Linked DNA regions of Cupriavidus necator. The protein of the gene in region 1 interacts with the protein of each later gene in a pairwise test. Links are inferred from orthologs where the notes say so. Each region holds a gene or a part of one and is shown in the gene's direction. Other genes may lie near its edges. The genes, in order: I6H87_RS06490, ftsZ and ftsA.

What was found.
Region 2: the proteins of I6H87_RS06490 (region 1) and ftsZ interact in binary tests that used the Escherichia coli proteins (3 or more experiments, as listed by UniProt). The link is inferred for Cupriavidus necator from one-to-one orthologs.
Region 3: the proteins of I6H87_RS06490 (region 1) and ftsA interact in binary tests that used the Escherichia coli proteins (3 or more experiments, as listed by UniProt). The link is inferred for Cupriavidus necator from one-to-one orthologs.

What each region holds. Positions count from the first base shown.
Region 1 is NZ_CP066018.1:1,381,643-1,392,348, reverse strand. Bases 3,819-6,672 are described here. They hold I6H87_RS06490 (rod shape-determining protein), read left to right. Parts: upstream 3,819-4,650; coding sequence 4,651-5,694; downstream 5,695-6,672. Other genes in these bases: mreC (rod shape-determining protein MreC), read left to right, coding at 5,891-6,672; gatC (Asp-tRNA(Asn)/Glu-tRNA(Gln) amidotransferase subunit GatC), read right to left, coding at 3,819-4,061. In the rest of the region: Asp-tRNA(Asn)/Glu-tRNA(Gln) amidotransferase subunit GatB, read right to left, coding at 1-491; I6H87_RS06510 (dienelactone hydrolase family protein), read right to left, coding at 582-1,673; I6H87_RS06505 (hypothetical protein), read right to left, coding at 1,691-2,167; Asp-tRNA(Asn)/Glu-tRNA(Gln) amidotransferase subunit GatA, read right to left, coding at 2,164-3,669; more of gatC, read right to left, coding at 3,762-3,818; more of mreC, read left to right, coding at 6,673-6,856; rod shape-determining protein MreD, read left to right, coding at 6,853-7,365; mrdA (penicillin-binding protein 2), read left to right, coding at 7,419-9,725; rod shape-determining protein RodA, read left to right, coding at 9,737-10,706. UniProt on the Escherichia coli protein: Forms membrane-associated dynamic filaments that are essential for cell shape determination. Acts by regulating cell wall synthesis and cell elongation, and thus cell shape.
Region 2 is NZ_CP066018.1:2,032,206-2,042,867, forward strand. What follows is about bases 1-2,810. They hold ftsZ (cell division protein FtsZ), read left to right. Parts: upstream 1-713; coding sequence 714-1,907; downstream 1,908-2,810. Other genes in these bases: ftsA (cell division protein FtsA), read left to right, coding at 1-533; I6H87_RS09495 (peroxiredoxin), read left to right, coding at 2,369-2,810. Outside these bases: more of I6H87_RS09495, read left to right, coding at 2,811-2,875; lpxC (UDP-3-O-acyl-N-acetylglucosamine deacetylase), read left to right, coding at 3,029-3,946; I6H87_RS09505 (hypothetical protein), read right to left, coding at 4,011-4,514; preprotein translocase subunit SecA, read left to right, coding at 4,820-7,597; bifunctional glutamate N-acetyltransferase/amino-acid acetyltransferase ArgJ, read left to right, coding at 7,761-8,987; I6H87_RS09520 (ATP-binding protein), read left to right, coding at 9,068-9,973; I6H87_RS09525 (NUDIX domain-containing protein), read left to right, coding at 9,970-10,416; I6H87_RS09530 (OPT family oligopeptide transporter), read left to right, coding at 10,510-10,662. UniProt on the Escherichia coli protein: Essential cell division protein that forms a contractile ring structure (Z ring) at the future cell division site. The regulation of the ring assembly controls the timing and the location of cell division.
Region 3 is NZ_CP066018.1:2,029,835-2,033,621, forward strand. The notes cover bases 789-3,787. They hold ftsA (cell division protein FtsA), read left to right. Parts: upstream 789-1,671; coding sequence 1,672-2,904; downstream 2,905-3,787. Other genes in these bases: I6H87_RS09480 (cell division protein FtsQ/DivIB), read left to right, coding at 789-1,675; ftsZ (cell division protein FtsZ), read left to right, coding at 3,085-3,787. In the rest of the region: I6H87_RS09475 (D-alanine--D-alanine ligase), read left to right, coding at 1-733; more of I6H87_RS09480, read left to right, coding at 761-788. UniProt on the Escherichia coli protein: Essential cell division protein that assists in the assembly of the Z ring. May serve as the principal membrane anchor for the Z ring.

The sequences.
Region 1 (10,706 bases):
ATGTCGGGCTCGGTGACGATTTCCAGCAGCGGGGTGCCGGCGCGGTTCAGGTCGATGCCGGTCATGCCGGCGAAGTCTTCGTGCAGGGACTTGCCCGCGTCTTCTTCCAGGTGGGCGCGGGTCAGGTTGACGGTCTTTTCGTAGAACTCGCCCTTCCTGCCTTCGACCTGGATGGTGATGGTGCCGCCCTGTACCACCGGGATCTCATACTGGCTGATCTGGTAGCCCTTGGGCAGGTCGGGGTAGAAGTAGTTCTTGCGCGCAAAGACGCTGCGCGGCGAAATGGTGGCGCCGATCGCCAGGCCGAACTGGATGGCGCGCTCGACCGCGCCCTTGTTGAGCACCGGCAGCACGCCCGGCAGCGCCAGGTCCACCGGCGAGGCCTGCGTGTTGGCCTCGGCCCCGAAGGCGGTGGAGGTGCCGGAAAAAATCTTGGAGGCCGTCGAAAGCTGAGCGTGCGTTTCGAGGCCGATCACCACTTCCCATTGCATGGCGGTATTCCTGTTCGGTTCTTTCGGTTCTGTCTGTTGCGGTGGAGCGGCGCAGCCGCCCCGGGGTTCAGTCTGGTCTTGCCCCGGCCCTCAGGGGTCGGGGCTGGCAAGCCATGAGTCGAGCTGGGCCAGCGCGGCCACGCGGGCCACCGCATCGCCGCCGACGGTGACGCCCTGGGTCTTGCGCATGCCCGCCGGTACGTCGCGGCGCATATGCAGCTCGCTGGTGCCGTCAAAGCCGTGATAGGCGCCGGGGTAGATCTCCAGCCGGAAGCGCGCGCCCGGCTGGCGCGCCAGCACCGCGCTTTGCAGCATGGCGCAGCGGGTGGCGGGCGTCCAGTCGTCGGCGCCGCCGATCATCAGCAGCATAGGCGCGCGCAGGCGGAAGTTGTGCTGCTGCACGGCGCGCCTGCAGCCCGGGTAGAACGCCACCGCACGCTCCACCTGGGGCGTGCCGGCCGGCCACGGGCGGCTGGCATCGACGGTGGCCAGCACCGCCTGCGCGCCGTTGGACCAGCCCAGCAGCACGATACGCGCGGTGTCGACCGCCGGCTGCTGCGCCACCCAGCGCAGCGCGGCCAGCGCATCGGCGCGGCGCGTGCGGTCGTCGATGCCGCGCGCGTCGATGGGTTCGGAGCAGATGCCGTGGGGCCTGCCGCGCGCGCTGAAGCTGTCGGGCATCAGCACGGCATAGCCGCGCTCGTTCAGCCAGTGCGCGTATTCGCGGTAGCGTTGCTGCAGCAGTCCGGAAACGTCCGCCTGGGCGGTTCCGGCGGCACCCGCCGCGCTCGCGCGCGCGGGGCGCGCGGACAGCAGGCCGCCGCAGCCGTGCAACGCCACCACCACCGGCAGCGCGCGCGGGGTGGCGCCCTCGCGCGGCAGGAACCAGTAGGCGGTGAGCGCGGGCGTGGCCGCATCGCCGCGCAGCTGGACACGCTGCGCCGGCACGGGTGCCGTGGCCGCGGATCCTGGCGCGGCCCGGCTCACCGCATTCGGCGCCAGCACGCCGGCGGGCGTCAGCGGCGCCGGCTGCGCCAGCGCGGGCGCGGGCAGTTCCGGTGTATGCGCGGATGCGCCGGCCAGCCATGCGCCCAGCCCCAGTGCCACCGCGGCGCGCAGCACCGCCACCGCCGGACGGGCGGTGCGCGGTGAGCGTTGCGGGGTGGCGGGTGCGTGGGTCATGGCCGGCTTCGGTGGCTTCAGCGCGTGCGGGCGCAGGCGCCGCTGCCCGGCTCGAACATCACGGGCCAGGCTTCTTCGTAGACGCCGGGGGTGCAGCGCTGCTGGCAGTTGGCGTGCGCCAGCGTAACGCGGCGCGGGTCCTGCCAGACCATCAGCTTGCAGCCGCTGCCGTCATTGGCGCGCAGCTCGATATGCGGCTTCTTCTGGACCTGGCGGAAGTCCGCCAGGTTGAAGCTGCACGAGCCGCGCTTGCCTACCCACAGCTTCCACGACAGCTGCTGCACGCTGTTGTCCGACACGCGCAGCTGGGCGTCTTCGCGGAAGCCGTCTTCCTCGGTGCGGCGGCAGTCGCCGGCCAGGTCGATGTCGCGGCTGGCGATTGGAGCGGGCCGGCCCAGCCCGCCCGGCAGCGGGATGCAGCCGGCCACCGCCGCGGCGAGCGCGGCCGCGGCCATCAGGCGCAGGGTCAGCGAGGAGCGCGCGGTCATGTTCATGCCTTGCCCGGACGGCGCAGGTGCCAGTCGGTCGCCTGCTGGAACGCGTGCGCGGTCTGCAGCAGGCGCGCCTCGTCGAAGTAGTTGCCGATCAGCTGCAGGCCCACCGGCATGCCGGCCTCGCCAAAGCCGCACGGCACGCTCATGCCGGGCAGGCCGGCCAGGCTGGTCGACAGCGTGAAGATATCGGCCAGGTACATCTGCACCGGGTCCGAGGTCTTCTCGCCCAGTTTCCACGCCACCGTCGGCGCCACCGGCCCCATGATCACGTCGCACTGGGCGAAGGCACGCTGGAAGTCGTCGGCGATGATGCGGCGGATCTTCTGCGCCTGCAGGTAGTAGGCGTCGTAGTAGCCATGCGACAGCACATAGGTGCCGACCATGATGCGGCGCTTGACCTCGGCGCCGAAGCCTTCGGCGCGGCTCTTCTTGTACATGTCGAGCAGGTCGCGGTATTCGGCCGCGCGGTGGCCGTAGCGCACGCCGTCAAAGCGCGACAGGTTGGACGAGGCCTCGGCCGGCGCGATCACGTAGTACACCGGGATCGACAGCTCGGTCTTTGGCAGCGTCACCTCGACCAGCGTGGCGCCCAGCTTTTCATACTCGGCCAGCGCGGCGCGCACGGCCTGCTCGACGTCGGCCGACAGGCCCTTGCCGAAGTATTCCTTCGGCAGGCCGATGCGCAGGCCGGCGAGCGGGCGCTCGGTAGTGGCGCCGGCGCGCGGCTGGCCCAGCAGGCGGGTGTAGTCCTCGTCCACGCCGCCCTGCGCGGGCGTGATGCTGGTGGAGTCCCTGGGGTCGAAGCCGGCCATGGCGTTGAGCAGCAGCGCGCAGTCTTCGGCGCTATGGGCCATCGGGCCGGCCTGGTCCAGCGACGAGGCGAAGGCGATCATGCCGTAGCGCGACACGCGGCCGTAGGTCGGCTTGATGCCGGTGATGCCCGAGAACGACGACGGCTGGCGGATCGAGCCGCCGGTGTCGGTGCCGGTGGCGGCGGGGGCCAGGCCGGCGGCCACGGCCGCGGCCGAGCCGCCCGACGAGCCGCCGGGCACGCGGCTGGTGTCCCAGGGGTTGCGCACCGGGCCGAAATGCGAGTTCTCGTTGGACGAGCCCATCGCGAACTCGTCCATATTGGTCTTGCCCAGCGTGACCATGCCGGCCGCGGCCATGCGTTCGACCACGGTGGCGTCGAACGGGCTTTCATAGTTGGCCAGCATCTTCGAGCCGGCGGTGGCACGCCAGCCGCGCGTGACGAACACGTCCTTGTGCGCGATCGGCACGCCGGTCAGCGGCGCGGCCTCGCCGCGGGCGCGGCGTTCATCGGCGGCGCGCGCCTGCGCCAGGGTCCGCTCGGCATCGACGTGGATAAACGCGTTGAGCGCGGCGGCCTGCTCGATGCGGGCCAGGTACTCGCGTGCGAGTTCCTCGGCGGAGACGGAGCGCGCGGCCAGCGCATCGGCTAGCTGGCGCAGGGAGGTCACGGAATCAGCGGAAAAGGGCATGACAGTCGGTTGGCATCAGGGGGTGGCGTACTGGCGGATGGCCGGCGCCGGACAGGCATGCACGGGTGCGTCGGGTCCGGGCCGGGCGGCGGTCATTCGATGACCTTGGGCACCAGGTACAGGCCGTCTTCGGTGGCCGGCGCGGGGCGCTGGTAGTCGGCGCGGCGGTCGGATTCGGTGACCACGTCCTCGCGCAGGCGCTGGACCATGTCGCGCACGGCTGACAGCGGGTGGGCCAGCGGCTCGATGCCGCTGGTGTCGACCGCCTGCATCTGCTCGACCAGCGAGAAAAAGTTGTTCAGCTGCGCAAGCGTCTGGGCGGCCTCGTCATCGCTGATTTCGATGCGGGCCAGGTGGGCGATGCGCTTGACGTCGGATAGAGCGAGGGCCATGGCGTGGTGGTTCGGATGCTCGGATGCGGGGGCGCGGGCTGCGCCGGCGGCTGGCTCATGGGGCGGCTGCGTCGCACGGCCCGTGGCCTGACCGGGGGCGCCGGAGTGGCGCCCCGGAGTCGTCGGAATTACAGGTATTTTCAGGCTGTAAACGCCCGAAGCAGCAGGAATTATAAGGTATCATTGCGAGTTACCGACCCTTGGCAACGCTTACGCCACATGGCCGCAGGCCGGCGCGCTTGCGCCTGGCATCCGCAGGCGCCCGAAGGGCGGACCTGGGTCCTCTGATTAGGCCTCTGCAGCCGGCCAGCGCATGTCGCAGTGATTCGATATGGTGCGCCGGTGCCTGCACATTTCCGCGAACTTTTCCGCGGGGTCTAATCAAAGGTTCCCGTAGGGCCGGCGCGCGCGGTGCGCCGGCGATTGCCGTTCCCATTCCATCCCGGCCCGGGCAGCCCCGTGCCGGACGGCGGGCGGACCGGGAAGCCGGGAACCATTCCGTATTCAACACAACGTATTTCGTGGCCGGGCCGTTCGCGGTGCCGGCCGCTTCGCCTACCCGCGAACACCACCACAGACAGGATTCCTGATGTTCGGATTTCTCCGCAGCTACTTCTCCAACGACCTGGCGATCGACCTCGGCACCGCCAACACGCTGATCTACATGCGCGACAAGGGCATCGTGCTGGACGAGCCCTCGGTCGTCGCGATCCGCCAGGAAGGCGGCCCCAACGCCAAGAAGACCATCACGGCGGTGGGCAAGGAAGCCAAGCAGATGCTGGGCAAGGTGCCGGGCAATATCGAGGCGATCCGCCCGATGAAGGACGGCGTGATCGCCGACTTCACCGTCACCGAGCAGATGCTCAAGCAATTCATCAAGATGGTGCACGACAGCAAGCTGCTGCGCCCGAGCCCGCGCATCATCATCTGCGTGCCGTGCGGCTCGACCCAGGTCGAGCGCCGCGCCATCCGCGAATCGGCGCTGGGCGCCGGTGCCAGCCAGGTCTACCTGATCGAGGAGCCGATGTCGGCTGCGATCGGCGCCGGCCTGCCGGTGTCCGAGCCGTCGGGCTCGATGGTGGTGGATATCGGCGGCGGCACCACTGAGGTGGGCATCATCTCGCTGGGTGGCATGGTCTACAAGGGTTCGGTGCGCGTGGGCGGCGACAAGTTCGACGAGGCCATCGTCAACTACATCCGCCGCAACTACGGCATGCTGATCGGCGAACAGACCGCCGAAGCGATCAAGAAGGAAATCGGCTCGGCCTTCCCGGGCTCCGAAGTCCGCGAGATGGAAGTCAAGGGCCGCAATCTGTCCGAAGGCATCCCGCGCGCCTTCACCGTGTCGTCCAATGAAATCCTCGAAGCCCTTACCGATCCGCTGAACCAGATCGTTTCGGCGGTGAAGATCGCGCTGGAACAGACCCCGCCCGAACTGGGCGCCGACATCGCCGAGCGCGGCATGATGCTGACCGGCGGCGGCGCGCTGCTGCGCGACCTGGACCGCCTGCTGGCGGAAGAAACCGGCCTGCCGGTGCTGGTGGCCGAAGACCCGCTGACCTGCGTGGTGCGCGGTTCCGGCATGGCGCTGGAACGCATGGACAAGCTCGGCAGCATCTTCTCCTACGAGTAAGAAGGACGCTCACGTGGCGATGCGCGGCCTGCCGGATCCAGCGATCAGGGCGGCGTCGCGGCGCCTCATCCGCCGGGGCCGGGCCCTGGCAGTTCCCGCCGCCCGGCCGTGCCGCTCCCGTCCCCGCAAGGGACCCGGGCGCGGCACGGCGGGCGGCGGGGCGTTTCCGCGTGGGCTTTGGCCTTTGTTCGGGTAAATGGATTACTCCCCTCCGCCGCTCTTCAAGCAAGGCACCTCGGCTGTCGCCAGGCTGGTCCTGTACGTGGGTATCGCGCTGGCGCTGCTGGTGGTCGATGCCCGTTTCGACGCGCTCAGCGTGGGCCGGCAGGTTGCCGCCACCGTGCTGATGCCGGTCGAACGCCTGGTGCTGACGCCGCGCGACGCACTGCGCACGATGTTCGACTATGCGCAGTCGTCGGCGATGCTCGCCACCGAAAACCGCGAACTGCGCCAGAACGCCGTGCAGCAGGCCCAGGCCTCGGTGCGCCAGGCGCAGCTGGAGTCCGAGAACAACCAGCTGCGCAAGCTGCTCGGGCTGGCGCAGCAGTCGGCCACGCCGGTGACGGCCGCCGAGATCCTGTATGACGCGCGCGATCCCTACACCCAGCGTATCGTGATCGACAAGGGCAGCCAGCACGGCCTGCGCGCCGGCTACCCGGTGATCGACGAGCGCGGCGTGGTGGGGCAGGTCACGCGCGTGTCGCCGTTCCAGTCCGAGGTGACGCTGCTCACCGACAAGGACCAGGCCATCCCCGTGCAGGTGGTGCGCAACGGGCTGCGCAGCGTGGCCTTCGGCGGCGCGCGCGCGGGCCAGCTGGACCTGCGCTTCATGGCCGCCGCCGCCGACCTGCAGCAGGGCGACCTGCTGGTGACCTCGGGCCTGGACGGCACCTACCCGCCGGGCCTGCCGGTGGCAAAGATCGTCCATATCGAGCGCAAGGCCGATACCGCGTTTTCGCGCGTGTACTGCGAGCCGGTGGCCGGCGTGCGCGCGCACCGCCTGCTGCTGGTGGTGCGCTACGACGCGGCCATTCCCGCGCGGGAAACGGTCGAGGCCAAGCCGGAGGCGCCGGTCAAGGGCGCCAAGTCCGCTGCGGCACGCGCTGCCGCCGATAGCGCAGCGGCTGCCAAGGCCGCACCCGCCAAGGAGGCACCACGGTGACCAATCCCCAATACCTGCTGCGGCCGGTCAATCCCGCCTTTATCGCCTTCAGCTTCGTGCTGGCGTTCCTGTTCAACCTGATGCCCTGGGGCACCACGCTGTGGGTCCCCGACATGGTGGCGCTGGTGCTGGTGTTCTGGAACATCCACCAGCCGCGCAAGGTGGGCATGGGCGTGGCCTTCCTGCTGGGCCTGCTGATGGACGTGCACGATGCCCGGCTGCTGGGCGAGCACGCACTGGCCTACACTCTGCTGGCCTACTTCGCCATCACCATCCACCGCCGCGTGCTGTGGTTCACCGTCTATACCCAGGCGCTGCACGTGCTGCCGCTGCTGTTCGTCGTGCACGCGGTGCCGGTGCTGATCCGGCTGGCCATGGGCGCGCCGCTGCCGGGCTGGCAACTGCTGCTGGCACCGGCGATCGAGGCGCTGCTGTGGCCGCTGGCCACCAGCCTGCTGCTGGCGCCGCAGCGCCGTTCGAGCGATGTCGACGAGACGCGTCCGATCTGACGCCGCACGCACCTGACCGCACCTAAACGCTCATCCCTGGCCAACGCAGTACCATGACCGAAATCCGCAACGTCGAACTGGAAATCGGCCGCTTCCGCATCCGCGTGGCGGCCGCGGCCCTGTTCACGGTGATCTGCTTTGGCCTGCTGTTCACGCGCTTCCTGTGGCTGCAGTGGTACAAGCATGACCAGTACTCGGCCAAGGCCGAGGACAATCGCATCTCGGTGGCGCCGATCGAGCCCAACCGCGGCATCATCATGGACCGCAACGGGATCGTGCTGGCGCGCAATTATTCCGCGTACACGCTGGAGATCACGCCGTCCAAGCTGGGCGATACGCTGGACAACACCATCGAAGGCCTGTCGGCGCTGGTGGATATCCAGCCGCGCGACCGGCGCCGCTTCAAGCGGCTGATGGAAGAGTCGCGCAGCTTTGAAAGCCTGCCGATCCGCAGCCAGCTGAGCGACGAGGAAGTGGCGCGCTTCTCCGCGCAGCGCTTCCGCTTCCCGGGCGTGGATGTGCGCGCGCGGCTGTTCCGGCAGTACCCGCTGGGCGAGTCGGCTTCGCACGTGATCGGCTACCTGGGCCGCATCTCGCAGCGCGACCAGGAACGCATCGAGGCCATGGACGAGGCCAACGATGCCGACGGCGCCAAATACGATCCGCGCAAGGACGCCGACAACTACAAGGGCACCAACTACATCGGCAAGATCGGCCTGGAGCAGAGCTACGAGAGCGAGCTGCACGGCCTGACCGGCTTCGAGGAAGTGGAAGTGAGCGCGGGCGGGCGCCCCATCCGCACGCTTTCGACCTCACCCGCCACGCCTGGCAACAACCTGATCCTGTCGCTGGACATCCGCCTGCAGCAGCTGGCCGAGGCACTCTACGGCAACCGCCGCGGCGCACTGGTGGCGATCGAGCCGTCCACCGGCGACATCCTGGCCTTTGTCTCCAAGCCGACCTACGACCCCAACCTGTTCGTCGAGGGCATCGACACCAATACCTGGAACGAGCTCAACAACTCGCCCGACAAGCCACTGCTGAACCGCCCGCTGCGCGGCACCTACCCGCCGGGCTCGACCTACAAGCCGTTCATGGCGCTGGCCGCGCTGACCACCGGCAAGCGCACCGCGGCCTGGGGCATGTCCGACCCCGGCTTCTTCACGCTGGGCAACCATACCTTCCGCGACGACAAGCCGGGCGGCCATGGCTGGGTCGACATGCACAGCTCGATCGTGCATTCGTGCGACACCTACTACTACGCGCTGGCGCGCGACATGGGCGTCAACGGCATCCATGACTTCATGAAGCCGCTGGGCTTCGGCCAGATCACGGGCATCGACATCGAGGGCGAAAGCCGCGGCATCCTGCCGTCGACCGACTGGAAGCGCAAGGCGTACCGCAAGCCCGAGCAGCAGAAGTGGTACGACGGCGAGACCATCTCGCTGGGCATCGGCCAGGGCTACAACAGCTTCACCATCCTGCAGCTTGCGCAGGCCACCTCGGTCATCGTCAACGACGGCAAGGTGATGAAGCCCCACCTGGTCAAGGCCGTGGAGGATGCGGTCACGCGCAAGCGCACGCTGACCGTGCCCAAGGAAAGCTACACGATCCCGCTCAAGCAGGCCGACATCAACGTGATCAAGCGCGCCATGGTGGCGGTGACGCATTCCGGCACGGCCGCGCGCGTGTTCGCCGGCGCCGCCTACGAATCGGCGGGCAAGACCGGCACGGCGCAGACCTACAGCCTGGCCAAGGGCGAGAAGTACAACCACCACGCGCTGGACGAGCGCAAGCGCGACCACTCGCTGTACACGGCCTTCGCGCCCGCGGACAACCCCAGGATCGCGATTGCGCTGATCGTCGAGAACGCCGGCTTCGGCGCCGCGGTGGCCGCGCCGATCGCGCGCAAGGTGATGGACTACTACCTGACCGGCAAATGGCCGGCGGAGCTGGAAGCCATCGCGCCGCCGGAAGCCGAGCGCATGGCGGGCCGCCCGCCGGTGGCAACGCCGAGCGTGTTCACCACCGGCCAGACCGCCAGCATTGCCAGCGCCACGGTGATGTCGAGCGGCAGCGCGCCGGCCAGCGGCGCGGCCGCCAGCGAGGTCGCCGCGGCGTCGGGCGCGCATGCCGGGGCGTCTGACGCGATCGCGGCGGCGCTGGACCCGGCCGCGATCGCACCGGCCTCGGCCGTGCAGACGCTGGATGAACGCATGCTGCAGGCGCTGGGCCACAGCAAGCCGAAGGTGCCGCCGCCGGCTTCCGCGCCGGTCGTGCCGGCCAAGGCGCCCGCGCCCAAACCACGCGTCAAGCCCGTGGCTGCCAAGGCAGCCAGCGGTGCCGACGCCACTCGCTGAAGGAGACGCGCATGGATCGACGCCGCGTCCTGTCCCTGATCAAGACCGCGCTGACCGGTTTTGACAAACCACTCTCGCTGATCGTCTTCCTGCTGTTCGCCACTGGCATCGTGGCGCTGTACTCGGCCGCCATCGACATGCCGGGCCGGGTTGAGGATCAGCTGCGCAATATCCTGCTGTCTTATGTGGTGATGATCGTGATCGCCTACCTGCCTACGCAGACGCTGATGCGGGTGGCGGTGCCGATCTACACGGTCGGAGTGGCGCTGCTGATCGCGGTGGCCATGTTCGGCCTGATCCGCAAGGGCGCGCGCCGCTGGCTCTATGTCGGCATGGTGATCCAGCCGTCCGAGATCATGAAGATCTCGATGCCGCTGATGCTGGCCTGGTATTTCCAGAAGCGCGAGGGCGTGATCAAGTGGTTCGACTTCGTGGTGGCGCTGGGGCTGCTGCTGATCCCGGTCGGCCTGATCGCCAAGCAGCCTGACCTGGGCACGGCACTGCTGGTGATGGCCGCGGGCGTGTACGTGATCTACTTCGCCGGCCTGTCGTGGCGGCTGATCCTGCCGCTGCTGGGGCTGCTGGTGGTGGCGATCACGCTGCTGATCACGTTCCAGAACGATATGTGCGCGCCGGGCGTGAACTGGCCGGTGCTGCACGACTACCAGCAGCACCGCGTCTGCACGCTGCTGGACCCGACCAGCGATCCGCTCGGCAAGGGCTTCCACACGATCCAGTCGATCATCGCCATCGGCTCCGGCGGGGTCGAGGGCAAGGGCTGGCTCAAGGGCACGCAGACGCACCTGGAATTCATCCCGGAAAAGCACACCGACTTTATCTTCGCGGTGTACTCGGAAGAGTTCGGCCTGATCGGCAATGCGGTGCTGCTGGTGCTGTACCTGCTGCTGATCTTTCGCGGCCTGTTTATCGCGGCCAATGCGCCGACGCTGTTCTCGCGGCTGCTGGCGGGATCGATCACGC
Region 2 (10,662 bases), 650 kb from region 1 along the record:
CCGGCGACCAGATCACCAACGACATCGCGATGGCGCTGCGCACGCCGACGCCAGATGCCGAGGACATCAAGATCCAGTACGGCATCGCCAAGCAGGCGATCGCCGACCCGGACGACATGATCGAAGTGCCGGGCGTGGGCGACCGTGGCACGCGCACGCTCAGCCGCCAGGCGCTGGCCGCGGTGATCGAGCCGCGCATCGAAGAGCTGTACTCGCTGGTGCACCAGGTGGTGCGCGAGTCGGGCTATGAAGAACTGTTGTCGTCCGGCGTGGTCATCACCGGTGGTACCGCGATGATGCCGGGCATGGTCGAGCTGGGCGAGGACATCTTCCTCAAGCCCGTGCGCGTGGGTGTGCCGGAGTACCGCGGCAACCTGCACGAGGTGGTGAAGAGCCCGCGCTACGCGACCGTGATGGGCCTGCTGCTGGAAGGCCGTGTGCAACGCATGCGCGGACGCAAGGTGGCGGTGCAGAGCGGGTCGGTCAAGCAGGTGTGGACCCGCATGAAGGAATGGTTTGTCGGCAATTTCTGATCAATGCGGAAATTGACGCGCTGACGATGCAACGGCGCGCAGGCAGGGCGGTCTACCGGACAGGCCTGTGTGCCGAGTGGAAGTTTTCTGGTTTTCTTTTTATTGGTTTCTTGTTCAGAAACCAGGGGTTGCGGCGGGGAGGCTGCATCGTCTGGGGACTGATTTTTCTCGGAGGCAGTGATGGACTTTGACATGATCGAAACGGAAGTGCAGGACGGCACCATCATCAAGGTGGTCGGCGTGGGCGGTGCGGGCGGTAACGCCGTGCAGCACATGATCAGCCGCGGCGTGCAAGGCGTCGAATTCATCTGCATGAACACCGATGCCCAGGCGCTCAAGCGTTCGAGCGCTTCGCGCGTGCTGCAACTTGGCAATACGGGCCTGGGCGCTGGCGCCAAGCCGGAAGTCGGCCGCAACTGCGCCGAATCGGCCCGTGATCAGATCGCCGACTCCCTGCGCGGCGCGCACATGGTCTTCATCACTGCCGGCATGGGCGGCGGCACCGGCACGGGCGCCGCGCCGATCGTCGCGCAAGTGGCCAAGGAGATGGGCATCCTGACCGTGGGCGTGGTCAGCAAGCCGTTCGACTTCGAAGGCGCGCGCCGCGCCAAGGTGGCCGAACACGGTTCCAGCGAGCTGGAATCAAGCGTCGACTCGCTGATCGTGGTGCTCAACGAGAAGCTGTTCGAAGTGATGGGCGACGACGCCGAGATGGACAAGTGCTTCCAGTGCGCCGACGACGTGCTGCACAACGCGGTGGCCGGCATTGCCGAGATCATCAACGTTGACGGCCTGGTGAACGTCGACTTCGAAGACGTGAAGACGGTGATGGGCGAGCAGGGCAAGGCCATGATGGGGACGGCCACCGTGTCGGGCGTGGACCGCGCCCGCCTGGCAGCCGAGCAGGCCGTTGCCAGCCCGCTGCTGGAAGGCGTTGACCTGTCCGGCGCGCGCGGCGTGCTGGTCAACATCACCGCCAGCCGTTCGCTGAAGCTGTCGGAAACCAAGGAAGTCATGAACACCATCCGCAGCTACGCGGCGGAAGATGCGACCGTGATCTTCGGTACGGTGTACGATGACTCGATGAGCGATGCGCTGCGCGTGACGGTGGTGGCCACGGGCCTGGGCCGCTCGGCCAAGAAGCAACAGCCGATGACCCTGCTCAAGACCGGCACGGACAACATGCCGGTGCAGATGATGGCCAACATGACCGCCGCCGCGGCCACGCACAGCTCGCCGGACTACAGCAACCTGGATACGCCGGCAGTGTGGCGCAGCTCGCGTGAGTCGGCGTCGGCTCACGTGGCGGCGCTGCAGGAAAAGGGTGTGGATACGTACGACATCCCGGCCTTCCTGCGCAAGCAGGCAGACTGAGCCCTGCCTGGCGCGGCATCGGTGCCTCCACCGGCCGCCTGACGGAACGCGTCGCCTTGTCGCGATGCACGTGCGCTCCCCATCCGCGCGTGCCTTGCATGGACTGACGTGAACCGCCGGGCTGCTGGCGGCGCCGCGCCTGCGCCGGACTGAGCTTCACCCGCATCCCGCCGGGACTGGCGTGCCGCTGGCCGCCTCCCCGGACTGGTTTCCCGCCTTCCCGGTCGGGATGTATCAGCGTCCGCGCGGCGCACCCAAGAGGTGCGCCGCGCGGACGTCTTTGTAGCAAGGTCTTTGTAGCAAGGTGTATCGGATCCGCGCCGGATGTCACCGGATGTGACCCGGCTTTGGCAATGCGGGCAAGGCGCCTATGATCTTGAGATTGCCCGTCTGACTGAGTGCGGGCGTCTGCGCCCCGGCATCCGGACTATTCTTCAGAAAACCCAGAAGGACCACGACCCATGATCACTGTCGGTTCCCGCGTCCCCGACGCCACGCTGCAGGAATTCTTCGAAACCGAAGGCAACGGCTGTGCGCTCGGCCCCAATGCCTTCAAGGTGGCGGACCTGGTCCGCGGCCGCAAGATCGTGGTGTTCGGCCTGCCCGGCGCTTTTACGCCGACCTGCTCGGCCAAGCATGTGCCGGGCTTTGTGCAGCACGCCGCGGCGCTGCGCGAGGCCGGCGTCGACGAGGTCTGGTGCGTGTCGGTCAACGACGCCTTCGTGATGGGCGCCTGGGGCCGTGAACAGCAGACTGGCGGCACGGTGCGCATGATGGCCGACGGCAGCGCCGAGTGGACCCGCGCGCTGGGCCTGGACCAGGACCTGGGCGCGCGCGGCATGGGCGTGCGCTCCAAGCGCTACGCGATGGTGATCGACGACGGCGTCGTCACCCGGCTCGACGTCGAGGCACCGGGCGAATTCCGCGTCAGCAGCGCCGAAGCAGTGCTGGCGGCGTTGCGTGGCTGACACAGTCATCCGGGTAAACGTGGATAATACGCAACTTGTTAAGGGGATGTTAACAGCCGGAAACAAAACCCGGCTGCAGCGCCCCTGAGGTGGTGGTAAAATCCCTTAATCATAAAAGCTGCCCGATAGATTTTTATAATAGTTGAGGCTGTCATGCTCAAACAGCGCACCATCAAATCCCTGGTAAAGACCGTTGGCATCGGCCTGCACTCGGGACGCAAGGTCACGTTGACCCTGCGTCCCGCGCCGGCGGACACCGGCATCGTCTTTACCCGCGTCGACCTGCCCGAGGCCGTCGAGATTCCCGTGGCCGCGTCGGCCATCGGCGACACGCGCCTGGCATCGGTGCTGCAGAAGGATGGCGCGCGCGTTTCGACCGTCGAGCACCTGATGTCGGCCTGTGCGGGCCTGGGCATCGACAACCTCTATGTCGATGTCGACGCCGAGGAAATCCCGATCATGGACGGCAGCGCCGCGTCCTTCGTGTTCCTGCTGCAGTCGGCCGGCATTGAAGAGCAGAACGCGCTGAAGACCTTTATCCGCGTCAAGAAAGCGGTGGAAGTGCGCGAGGGCGACAAGCTGGCGCGGCTGGAGCCGTTCTTCGGCTTCAAGCTGTCGTTCACCATCGACTTCCGCCACCCGGCGGTCGACAAGACCGGCCAGACTTTCTCGATCGACTTTGCCGACACCAGCTACGTGCGCGAGATTGCCCGCGCCCGCACCTTCGGCTTTGCGCACGAGGTGGAAGCCCTGCGCGAGATGGGCCTGGCGCGCGGCGGCAGCCTGGACAACGCGATCGTGCTGGACGAGCACCGCATGCTCAACAATGAAGAGCTGCGCTACGGCGACGAGTTCGTGCGCCACAAGATCCTGGATGCGATCGGCGACCTGTATGTGGTGGGCCACCCGCTGATCGGCGCCTATGTGGCGAACAAGTCGGGCCACGGCCTGAACAACCAGCTCCTGCGCGCGCTGCTGGCCGACCAGGAAGCCTATGAACTGGTCACCTTCGACCGCGTCGAGGAAGCCCCGGTCGCGTTCCTGCCGCAGGCGCAGCCGGCGTTTGCCTGATCCTGGCGAACTGGCGCAGAAAAAAGCCGACCCGAGGGTCGGCTTTTTCGTGTTCGGCAACGGGCTAGCGGTGATGGGCGAGCAGCGTATTGAGCGCGTCGCGCAGCGGCGAATCCGGCAGGCTGCGCGCCAGCTGGTCCAGATTGGCGAGTCCCGTGGGCGTCATGCGGCCACCGGTGCGCTGGCGTTGCACGGGCTCCACTTCCCAGTCCGCGTGGCGCGACACCTCCGGCTGCACCCGCACCCGGATCGCGGTGATATGCGAGCCGCGCTGCTGCAGCCGTGCCAGCAGCGTCGGCACTACCTGGCGCACGCGGGCAGCGGCGGCGCCGTGCGCGGCCAGCAACAGCAGCACCTGGGCGCTCGGGTCGGTGGCGTCACGCTTGACCCCGGCCACGGCCAGGCCGTCGCGCATGCCGGCGGGCAGCAGTGCCAGCACCTCGGCCTCGAGCACCGACAGCTGGCGCGCGGTCTGCATCAGCGTCGAAACCGGGCCGGCCTTGGCCAGCCAGTCGTTGAGCGGCTTGGCGGCGGGGGTCTGCAGGGCGTGATGGGTGAAGCGGCGCATGCATGCATTCTAGCAAGGGGCGCGCTGGCCGCCTTGCCCGACTGTGGATTGAAGCTGCGGCGGCCGCCCCAAACTGTGGCCAATGGGCGCACGGGCAATCACGCGGGCAATCTGCGGACCACACGCGTGGCCGACATCCGGCAGGCTTGCCTGCCCTTGCGGGACGGGGCCAGGCGCGTTCCGGCCGTGACCCCGGCACATGATAAACTCGGCGTTTTGCGCCAATCTATCCATTCCTCGCCCGGCCGCCGGAGCAGCCCGCATCCCTGGGGTGCCGCCCGGTTCCGCGCAGGTGAAAGCAATCGATGATCACCGGCCTTCTCAAGAAAGTCTTCGGCAGCCGCAATGAGCGGCTGATCAAACAATATCGCCGCACGGTGGCGCAGATCAATGCGCTGGAGCCGAAGTTCGAGCAGCTCTCGGACGACGAACTGCGCGGCATGACGGAGACCTTCCGGCAGCGCCACGCCGGCGGCGAATCGCTCGAGGCGCTGCTGCCCGAGGCCTTCGCCGTCTGCCGCGAGGCCAGCAAGCGTGTCATGAAGATGCGCCACTTCGACGTGCAGCTGATCGGCGGCATGGTGCTGAACGACAACAAGATCGCCGAAATGCGCACCGGCGAAGGCAAGACGCTGACCGCGACGCTGGCCGTGTACCTGAATGCCATTACCGGCCAGGGCGTGCACGTGGTGACCGTCAACGACTACCTGGCGCAGCGCGATGCCGAGTGGATGGGCCGGCTGTACAACTTCCTGGGCCTGTCGGTGGGCGTGAACCTGTCGCAGATGCCGCACGACGCCAAGCAGGCGGCGTACAACTCGGACATCACCTACGGCACCAACAACGAGTTCGGCTTCGACTACCTGCGCGACAACATGGTCTACGACCCGTCGCAACGCGTGCAGCGCCCGCTCAACTACGCCATCGTCGATGAAGTGGACTCGATCCTGATCGACGAGGCCCGCACCCCGCTGATCATCTCCGGCCAGGCCGAGAACCAGACCGACCTGTACCAGCGCATGAACGGCATCCCCAAGCTGCTCGAGCGCCAGATCGGTGAAGAGAAGGCCGACGGCACCGGCGTCGAGAAGCCGGGCGACTACTACGTCGACGAGAAGGGCCACCAGGTCTACCTGACCGAAGCCGGCCACGAGAAGGCAGAAGAGATCCTGTCGCAGCAAGGCCTGATCGGCGAGGGCGAGTCGCTCTACGCGCCGCAGAACATCACGCTGATGCACCACCTGTACGCCGCCCTGCGCGCGCACAGCCTGTTCCATCGCGACCAGCACTACGTGGTGCAGAACGACGAAGTCGTGATCGTCGACGAGTTCACCGGCCGCCTGATGACCGGCCGCCGCTGGTCCGACGGCCTGCACCAGGCCGTTGAGGCCAAGGAAGGCGTCACCGTCCAGCAAGAGAACCAGACGCTGGCGACGATCACCTTCCAGAACTACTTCCGCATGTACAACAAGCTGGCCGGCATGACCGGCACGGCTGACACCGAAGCGTATGAGTTCCAGGAGATCTACGGCCTGGAAGTGGTGGTGATCCCGACCAACCGCCCGGCCCAGCGCAAGGACCAGCAGGACCAGATCTACAAGACCGGCAAGGAGCGCTACGACGCCGTGGTGCGCGATATCCGCGACTGCTACGAGCGTGGCCAGCCGGTGCTGGTGGGCACCACCTCGATCGAGACCTCGGAATACCTGTCGGGCCTGCTCGATCGCGAGCAACTGCCGCACCAGGTGCTCAACGCCAAGCAGCACGCGCGCGAAGCCGAGATCGTGGCCCAGGCCGGCCGCCCCAAGATGATCACCATTGCCACCAACATGGCCGGCCGCGGTACCGACATCGTGCTGGGCGGCAATGTGGAGAAGCAATCCGGCTTTATCGAGGCGGACCCGAACCTGTCCGACGCCGAGAAGGCCGCACGCATCAAGCAGCTCGAGGATGAGTGGCATTCGCTGCACGAGCAGGTCAAGGCCGCCGGCGGCCTGCATATCGTCGGCACCGAGCGCCATGAGTCGCGCCGTATCGACAACCAGCTGCGCGGCCGTGCCGGCCGCCAGGGCGACCCGGGTTCGTCGCGCTTCTACCTGTCGCTGGACGACCAGCTGCTGCGCATCTTCGCCGGCGACCGCGTGCGCGCCATCATGGAACGCCTGAAGATGCCCGAGGGCGAGCCGATCGAAGCCGGCATCGTCACGCGCTCGATCGAATCGGCGCAGCGCAAGGTCGAAGGCCGCAACTTCGACATCCGCAAGCAGCTGCTGCAGTACGACGACGTCGCCAACGACCAGCGCAAGGAAATCTACAAGCTGCGCAACGACGTGCTGGAAGCCCAGGATGTCGGCGACATGGTGACCAACCTGCGCGAGAGCGTGCTGGTTGAGCTGTTCCGCGACCACGTGCCGGCCGACACCATGGAAGAGCAGTGGAACATCTCCGGCCTGGAAACGCGCCTGCGCGAGGACTGGGGCCTGGAAGTGCCGCTGGCGCAGACCATCGAGGGCGCGCAGAGCATCGAGGACGAAGAGCTGCTCAACCTGATCATGAAGGCGGCCGCGGAGCGCTACGATGGCAAGGTCGCGATGGTCGGCCGCGAGTCGTTCGCCGGCTTCGAGCGCTCGGTCATGCTGCAGAGCATCGACACGCACTGGCGCGAGCACCTGGCCGCGCTGGACCACCTGCGCCAGGGCATCCACCTGCGCGGCTATGCGCAGAAGGATCCCAAGCAGGAATACAAGCGCGAGTCGTTCGAGCTGTTCGCGCGCCTGCTGGACCTGATCAAGAACGAAGTCACGCGCGTGACTTTCAACGTGCAGATCCAGTCGCCGGAAGAGCTGGAGCAGGCTTCGGAAGAGATCGAGGAAGGCCTGTCGCACCTGGAGAACATCCAGTACAAGCACGACGAGTTCGCCGAAGGGCGCGAGCCGGTCGAGGAAGCGCCGTCGCCGCGCACCGGTGCGGCCATGGCCGCCGCCGAGCTGGCGCTGGCGGGCATGCCCAAGGTCGGCCGCAACGATCCGTGCCCGTGCGGCTCGGGCAAGAAGTTCAAGCAGTGCCACGGCAGGCTCAGCTGAACTGAGCCCGGCCGGGTACCCGGCATGACGTCGTTCCCGCTGTCTGGGGAGTGACGCGCAAGGAAACGACATGCCCGCCCTCCGCGGGCATGTTCGTCTGATGACAAGCAAGTTGCGAGCAGAAGCCGCAAGCAGATAACGCAAGCAGGAACGAGGAGTCCACATGCCCGTCAATCTTCCGCTGCCCCAGGCAGAGAACCTGAAATCCGTCGCCGGCGTGGAGCTGGGCTGGGCCGAGGCGGGCATCCGCAAGGCCAACCGCAAGGACGTGCTGGTGGTGCGCGTGGCCGAAGGCAGCACCGTGGCCGGCGTCTTCACCAGCAACCGCTTCTGCGCGGCGCCGGTGCAGGTCTGCCGCGAGCACCTGGCCGCTGGCAAGGGCATCCGCGCGCTGGTGGTCAACACCGGCAATGCCAACGCCGGCACCGGCGAACCGGGCCTGGCCAGTGCCCGCGCCAGCTGCGACGCGCTGGCAGCGCAACTGGGCATCGCCGCCGAGCAGGTGCTGCCGTTCTCGACCGGCGTGATCCTGGAGCCGCTGCCGGTCGACCGCCTGGTGGCCGGCCTGCCCGCCGCCATCGCCAACGCGAAGCCGGACAACTGGCTGGCCGCCGCCGAAGCCATCATGACCACCGACACGCAGCCCAAGGCCGCGTCGCGCACGGTGCAGATCGACGGCAAGACCGTGACGCTGTCGGGCATCAGCAAGGGCGCCGGCATGATCCGCCCGAACATGGCGACCATGCTCGGCTTTATCGCCATGGACGCCGCCGTGGCCCAGCCGGTGCTGCAGGCGCTGGTCTCCTACGCCGCCGACCATTCGTTCAACAGCATCACCATCGACGGCGATACCTCGACCAACGACTCGTTCGTGCTGATCGCCACGGGCAAGTCCGGCGCCGTGGTCGAGCGCGCCGAAGGCCCGGCCTTCGAGGCGCTGCGCGACGCGGTGACCGCGCTGGCGCAGGAACTGGCGCAGATGATCGTGCGCGACGGCGAAGGCGCCACCAAGCTGATGACCATCCGCGTCGAAGGCGGCAAGGACGTGGCCGAGTGCCGCCAGATCGCCTATGCGGTGGCGCATTCGCCGCTGGTCAAGACCGCGTTCTATGCGTCGGACCCCAACCTGGGCCGCATCCTGGCCGCGGTCGGCTACGCCGGCGTCGATGACCTCGACGTCGGCCGCGTCAACCTGTGGCTGGACGATGTCTGGGTGGCCCGCGACGGCGGCCGCAACCCCGACTACCGCGAGGAAGACGGCCAGCGCGTGATGAAGCAGGCCGAGATCACCGTGCGCATCGCGCTCGGCCGCGGCAAGGCCGAAGCGACGGTCTGGACCTGCGACCTGTCGCACGATTACGTGTCGATCAACGCCGACTACCGCTCCTGAGCTTTCCGTCCTTCCCGTGCATGCGGGAAGGGCATCGATTCCCCTGCCAGCCGATACCGCGCCCCTAGCGCGCCCCTGCCATGTCTGACCTCGCCGCCCGCCTCGACAACTTCCTTGCCCGACTCGAACAATGGCTGCCGCCGCAACTGAGCGACGCCGACTGGCAGGAGGCCGTGGCGTTCCGCTGGCGCAAGCGGCAGAGCCTGTTCGGCAATATCGGCTACCTGCAGCCGGTGCGCCAGCTGCCGCCGATCCACCTGGACGACCTGAAGAACATCGAGCGCCAGAAGGATGCCATCGTCGCCAACACGCGCCAGTTCGTGAGCAAGCTGCCGGCCAACAATGTGCTGCTGACCGGCGCGCGCGGCACCGGCAAGTCGTCGCTGATCAAGGCCTGCCTCAATGCCTTCGTCAGGGACGGGCTGCGGCTGGTTGAGGTGGACAAGGATGACCTGGGCGACCTCGGCGATATCGTCGAGCTCGTTGCGCAGCGCCCCGAGCGCTTCGTGATCTTCTGCGACGACCTGTCGTTCGAAGAGGGCGAGTCGGGCTACAAGTCGCTCAAGTCGGCGCTGGACGGCTCGGTGGCGGCGCAGTCGGACAACGTGCTGATCTACGCCACCTCCAACCGCCGGCACCTGCTGCCGGAGTACATGAAGGACAACGAGACCTACCGCCACACCGACGATGGCGAGATCCATCCCGGCGAAGTGGTGGAAGAGAAGATCTCGCTGTCCGAGCGCTTCGGGCTGTGGCTGTCGTTCTACCCGCCCAAGCAGGACGAATATCTGGCCATTGTCGGCCACTGGCTCAGGCACTTTGGCTGCACCGACGAGGACATCGCCGCGGCGCGCGGTGACGCGCTGGTGTGGGCGCTGGAGCGCGGCTCGCGCTCGGGCCGCGTGGCCTGGCAGTTTGCGCGCGATTGGGGCGGCAAGCATGGCAAGCCCTATATTGCCGATGTCGCCGGAGACGCCAAGGCATGAGCGCGGCCACGCAGAACCCCGCGCAGACCGGCGCCAACCCGCCGCGCAAGGTGACCGAGGTGGCGGTCGGCGTGCTGGTGCAGCCCGACGGACGCTTCCTGCTGGCGCAGCGCCCGGCCGGCAAGCCCTACGAGGGCTATTGGGAATTCCCCGGCGGCAAGCTGGAGCCCGGTGAGTCGGTGGAGGCAGCACTGGCCAGAGAACTCCATGAAGAGCTGGGCCTTGATGTAACGCAATGCGAGCGTTGGCACATTCTGGAACATGACTATCCGCACGCCTATGTGCGGCTGTATTTCTGCAAGGTCACCGACTGGCGGGGCGACCCCGTCGGCCGCGAAGGCCAGGCCTTCTCGTGGCAGCGCACGCCGGTGACGGTGGGGCCGCTGCTGCCGGCCACCATTCCCGTGGTGGAGTGGCTGGCCGAGGAATCGGGCAACGGCTGACCCTGCCTTCCCGCTGTCGGGCAAGCGGCCGCGGCGCCCGCTTGCGCGCCGCCAGGGCCTGACCAGGCCCTGATCCACAGGAAAGGAACCTGCATGCTACGTGTCGATCGTATCGCCGACGACGTTTCCCTGCCTGAACTGACCCTGCGCGGCATCATCCTCGGTGCGCTGATCACGGTCGTGTTCACCGCCTCCAACATCTACCTGGGCCTGAAGGTCGGCCTGACCTTCTCGTCGGCGATCCCG
Region 3 (3,787 bases), 640 kb from region 1 along the record:
CCAGGGCCTGCTCGAGCAGCTGGGCGTGCCGTACACCGGCAGCGGCGTGCTGGCATCAGCCATGGCCATGGACAAGCAGGCCACCAAGCGCTTGTGGATGACCTATGGCCTGGCCACGCCGCGCTTTGCCATGCTGCATGCGGACACTGATTTTGATGCCGTGGCGGCCGACCTGGGCCTGCCGCTGATCGTCAAGCCGGCGCGCGAGGGCTCGTCGATCGGCCTGACCAAGGTCACTGCCGCCGACCAGATGCGCGCGGCGTTCGAGAAGGCCGCGGCGCTGGACAACGACGTCATTGCCGAGACCTTTATCGACGGCGCCGAACTGACCTGCCCGATCGTGGGCGAGGGCGACAGCGCCGAAGCGCTGCCGGTGATCCGCATCGTTGCACCCGAAGCCAACTACGACTATCAAAATAAGTACTTTACTGACGATACCCAGTACTTGTGCCCGTCGGGCCTGGATCCCGAAGTCGAACGCGAGGTCCGGGCGCTGGCGGTGCAGTCCTACCGCGTGCTGGGCTGCCGCGGCTGGGCGCGTGCCGACCTGATGCTGCGCGCCGACGGCAAGCCTTTCCTGCTCGAGATGAATACCTCGCCCGGCATGACCGGCCATTCGCTGGTGCCGATGGCGGCGCGCGCGGTTGGCATCAGCTACGAGGACTTCGTGATGCAGGTGGTGGCCGCGGCCACGCTGGACCTGCATCCCAACGAGCATTGGAAACCCGAATAACGCAACCGAACAGGACCGTACCGGACCATGTGGCATAACGCACGCCTGCTCAACCTGATCGCCTCCGCGCTGTACGCGCTGGTGGTGCTGATGGCGCTCGCGGCAGGCCTGCTGTGGCTGGCGCAGCGGCCGGTGTTCGCCATCACCCATGTGGAGATCGGCCCGCTGGACGGCGGCGCCCTGCGCCACGTGAACGCGCCCAGCGTGCGTGCCAGCGCGCTGGGCAAGCTGACCGGCAATTTCTTCACGCTGGACCTGAACGCGGCCCGGCAGGCATTCGAGTCGGTGCCCTGGGTGCGGCGCGCCAGCGTGCGGCGCGAATGGCCCAACGGCCTGGCGGTCGAGGTCGAGGAACACGAGGCGCTGGGCACCTGGGGCACGCCCGACAGCGGGCGCCTGATCAATACCTATGGCGAGGTCTTTGTCGCCAACACCGCCGAGGCGGAAGAAGACGCACAGCTGCTGGCGCTGGACGGGCCGCCGGACAGCGAGGGCGATGTGATCGAGAAGCTCGAGGTCATGCGCCAGTGGTTCAAGCCGCTCAAGGCCGAGCCGCTGGCGGTGGCCCTGTCTGGCCGCTATGCGTGGCGCGCGAAGCTGTCCAACGGCATGGAGGTCGAACTGGGCCGCGAGCAGAACGATGAGGATCGCGTGGCGATGGACCAGCGGGTCCGGCGCTTCGTCGCGGCCTGGCCGCAGGTCACCCAGCAATGGGGCAGCCAGATCGAGTATGCCGACTTGCGTTATCCCAACGGCTTTGCCATCCGCGCCGCCAATGCCCGCTTCCTGACCGAGGCGCAGATCGCAGCGGCGGTCAGGGCGGAGAAGGCGGCGAAAGCAGCGAAGGCGGCCAAGCCGGCGCCGGCGGCAGCAGCGGTTTCAGGTACTTCCAACAACAATCCGACGCGACTGAAGAGCAAGAACGCGGAGAAAACCCGATGAGCAAGGAATACAAGGACCTGTTGGTCGGTCTCGATATCGGCACCTCGAAGGTGGCGGCGGTGGTCGCAGAACTGCGCCCCGACGGCAGCTACGAGGTGATCGGGATGGGCCAGTCAGAGTCCAAGGGTCTGAAGAAAGGGGTCGTGGTCAATATCGAGGCCACCGTGCAGTCGATCCAGAAGGCGCTGGAAGAGGCCGAGCTGATGGCCGACTGCAAGATTTCGGAGGTCTTCACCGGCATTGCCGGCAGCCACATCCGCAGCTTCAACTCCAGCGGCATGGTGGCGATCAAGGACAAGGAGGTCACGCAGACCGATGTGGCGCGCGTGATCGAGACCGCCAAGGCGGTCAATATCCCGACCGACCAGCAGATCCTGCACATCCTGACGCAGGAATTCATCATCGACGGCCAGGAGGACGTGCGCGAGCCCATCGGCATGAGCGGCATCCGCCTGGAAGTGAAGGTGCATATCGTCACCGGCGCGGTCAGCGCCGCGCAGAACATCGTCAAGTGCGTGCGCCGCTGCGGCCTGGAAGTGCACGACCTGATCCTGCAGCCGCTGGCTTCGAGCCTGGCGGTGCTGACCGAGGACGAGAAGGAACTGGGCGTGGTGCTGGTCGACATCGGCGGCGGCACCACCGACATCGCCATCTTCAGCGAAGGCGCGATCCGCCATACGGCCGTGATCCCTATCGCCGGCGACCAGATCACCAACGACATCGCGATGGCGCTGCGCACGCCGACGCCAGATGCCGAGGACATCAAGATCCAGTACGGCATCGCCAAGCAGGCGATCGCCGACCCGGACGACATGATCGAAGTGCCGGGCGTGGGCGACCGTGGCACGCGCACGCTCAGCCGCCAGGCGCTGGCCGCGGTGATCGAGCCGCGCATCGAAGAGCTGTACTCGCTGGTGCACCAGGTGGTGCGCGAGTCGGGCTATGAAGAACTGTTGTCGTCCGGCGTGGTCATCACCGGTGGTACCGCGATGATGCCGGGCATGGTCGAGCTGGGCGAGGACATCTTCCTCAAGCCCGTGCGCGTGGGTGTGCCGGAGTACCGCGGCAACCTGCACGAGGTGGTGAAGAGCCCGCGCTACGCGACCGTGATGGGCCTGCTGCTGGAAGGCCGTGTGCAACGCATGCGCGGACGCAAGGTGGCGGTGCAGAGCGGGTCGGTCAAGCAGGTGTGGACCCGCATGAAGGAATGGTTTGTCGGCAATTTCTGATCAATGCGGAAATTGACGCGCTGACGATGCAACGGCGCGCAGGCAGGGCGGTCTACCGGACAGGCCTGTGTGCCGAGTGGAAGTTTTCTGGTTTTCTTTTTATTGGTTTCTTGTTCAGAAACCAGGGGTTGCGGCGGGGAGGCTGCATCGTCTGGGGACTGATTTTTCTCGGAGGCAGTGATGGACTTTGACATGATCGAAACGGAAGTGCAGGACGGCACCATCATCAAGGTGGTCGGCGTGGGCGGTGCGGGCGGTAACGCCGTGCAGCACATGATCAGCCGCGGCGTGCAAGGCGTCGAATTCATCTGCATGAACACCGATGCCCAGGCGCTCAAGCGTTCGAGCGCTTCGCGCGTGCTGCAACTTGGCAATACGGGCCTGGGCGCTGGCGCCAAGCCGGAAGTCGGCCGCAACTGCGCCGAATCGGCCCGTGATCAGATCGCCGACTCCCTGCGCGGCGCGCACATGGTCTTCATCACTGCCGGCATGGGCGGCGGCACCGGCACGGGCGCCGCGCCGATCGTCGCGCAAGTGGCCAAGGAGATGGGCATCCTGACCGTGGGCGTGGTCAGCAAGCCGTTCGACTTCGAAGGCGCGCGCCGCGCCAAGGTGGCCGAACACGGTTCCAGCGAGCTGGAATCAAGCGTCGACTCGCTGATCGTGGTGCTCAACGAGAAGCTGTTCGAAGTGATGGGCGACGACGCCGAGATGGACAAGTGCTTCCAGTGCGCCGACGACGTGCTGCACAACGCGGTGGCCGGCATTGCCGAGATCATCAACGTTGACGGCCTGGTGAACGTCGACTTCGAAGACGTGAAGACGGTGATGGGCGAGCAGGGCAAGGCCATGATGGGGACGGCCACCGTGTCGGGCGTGGACC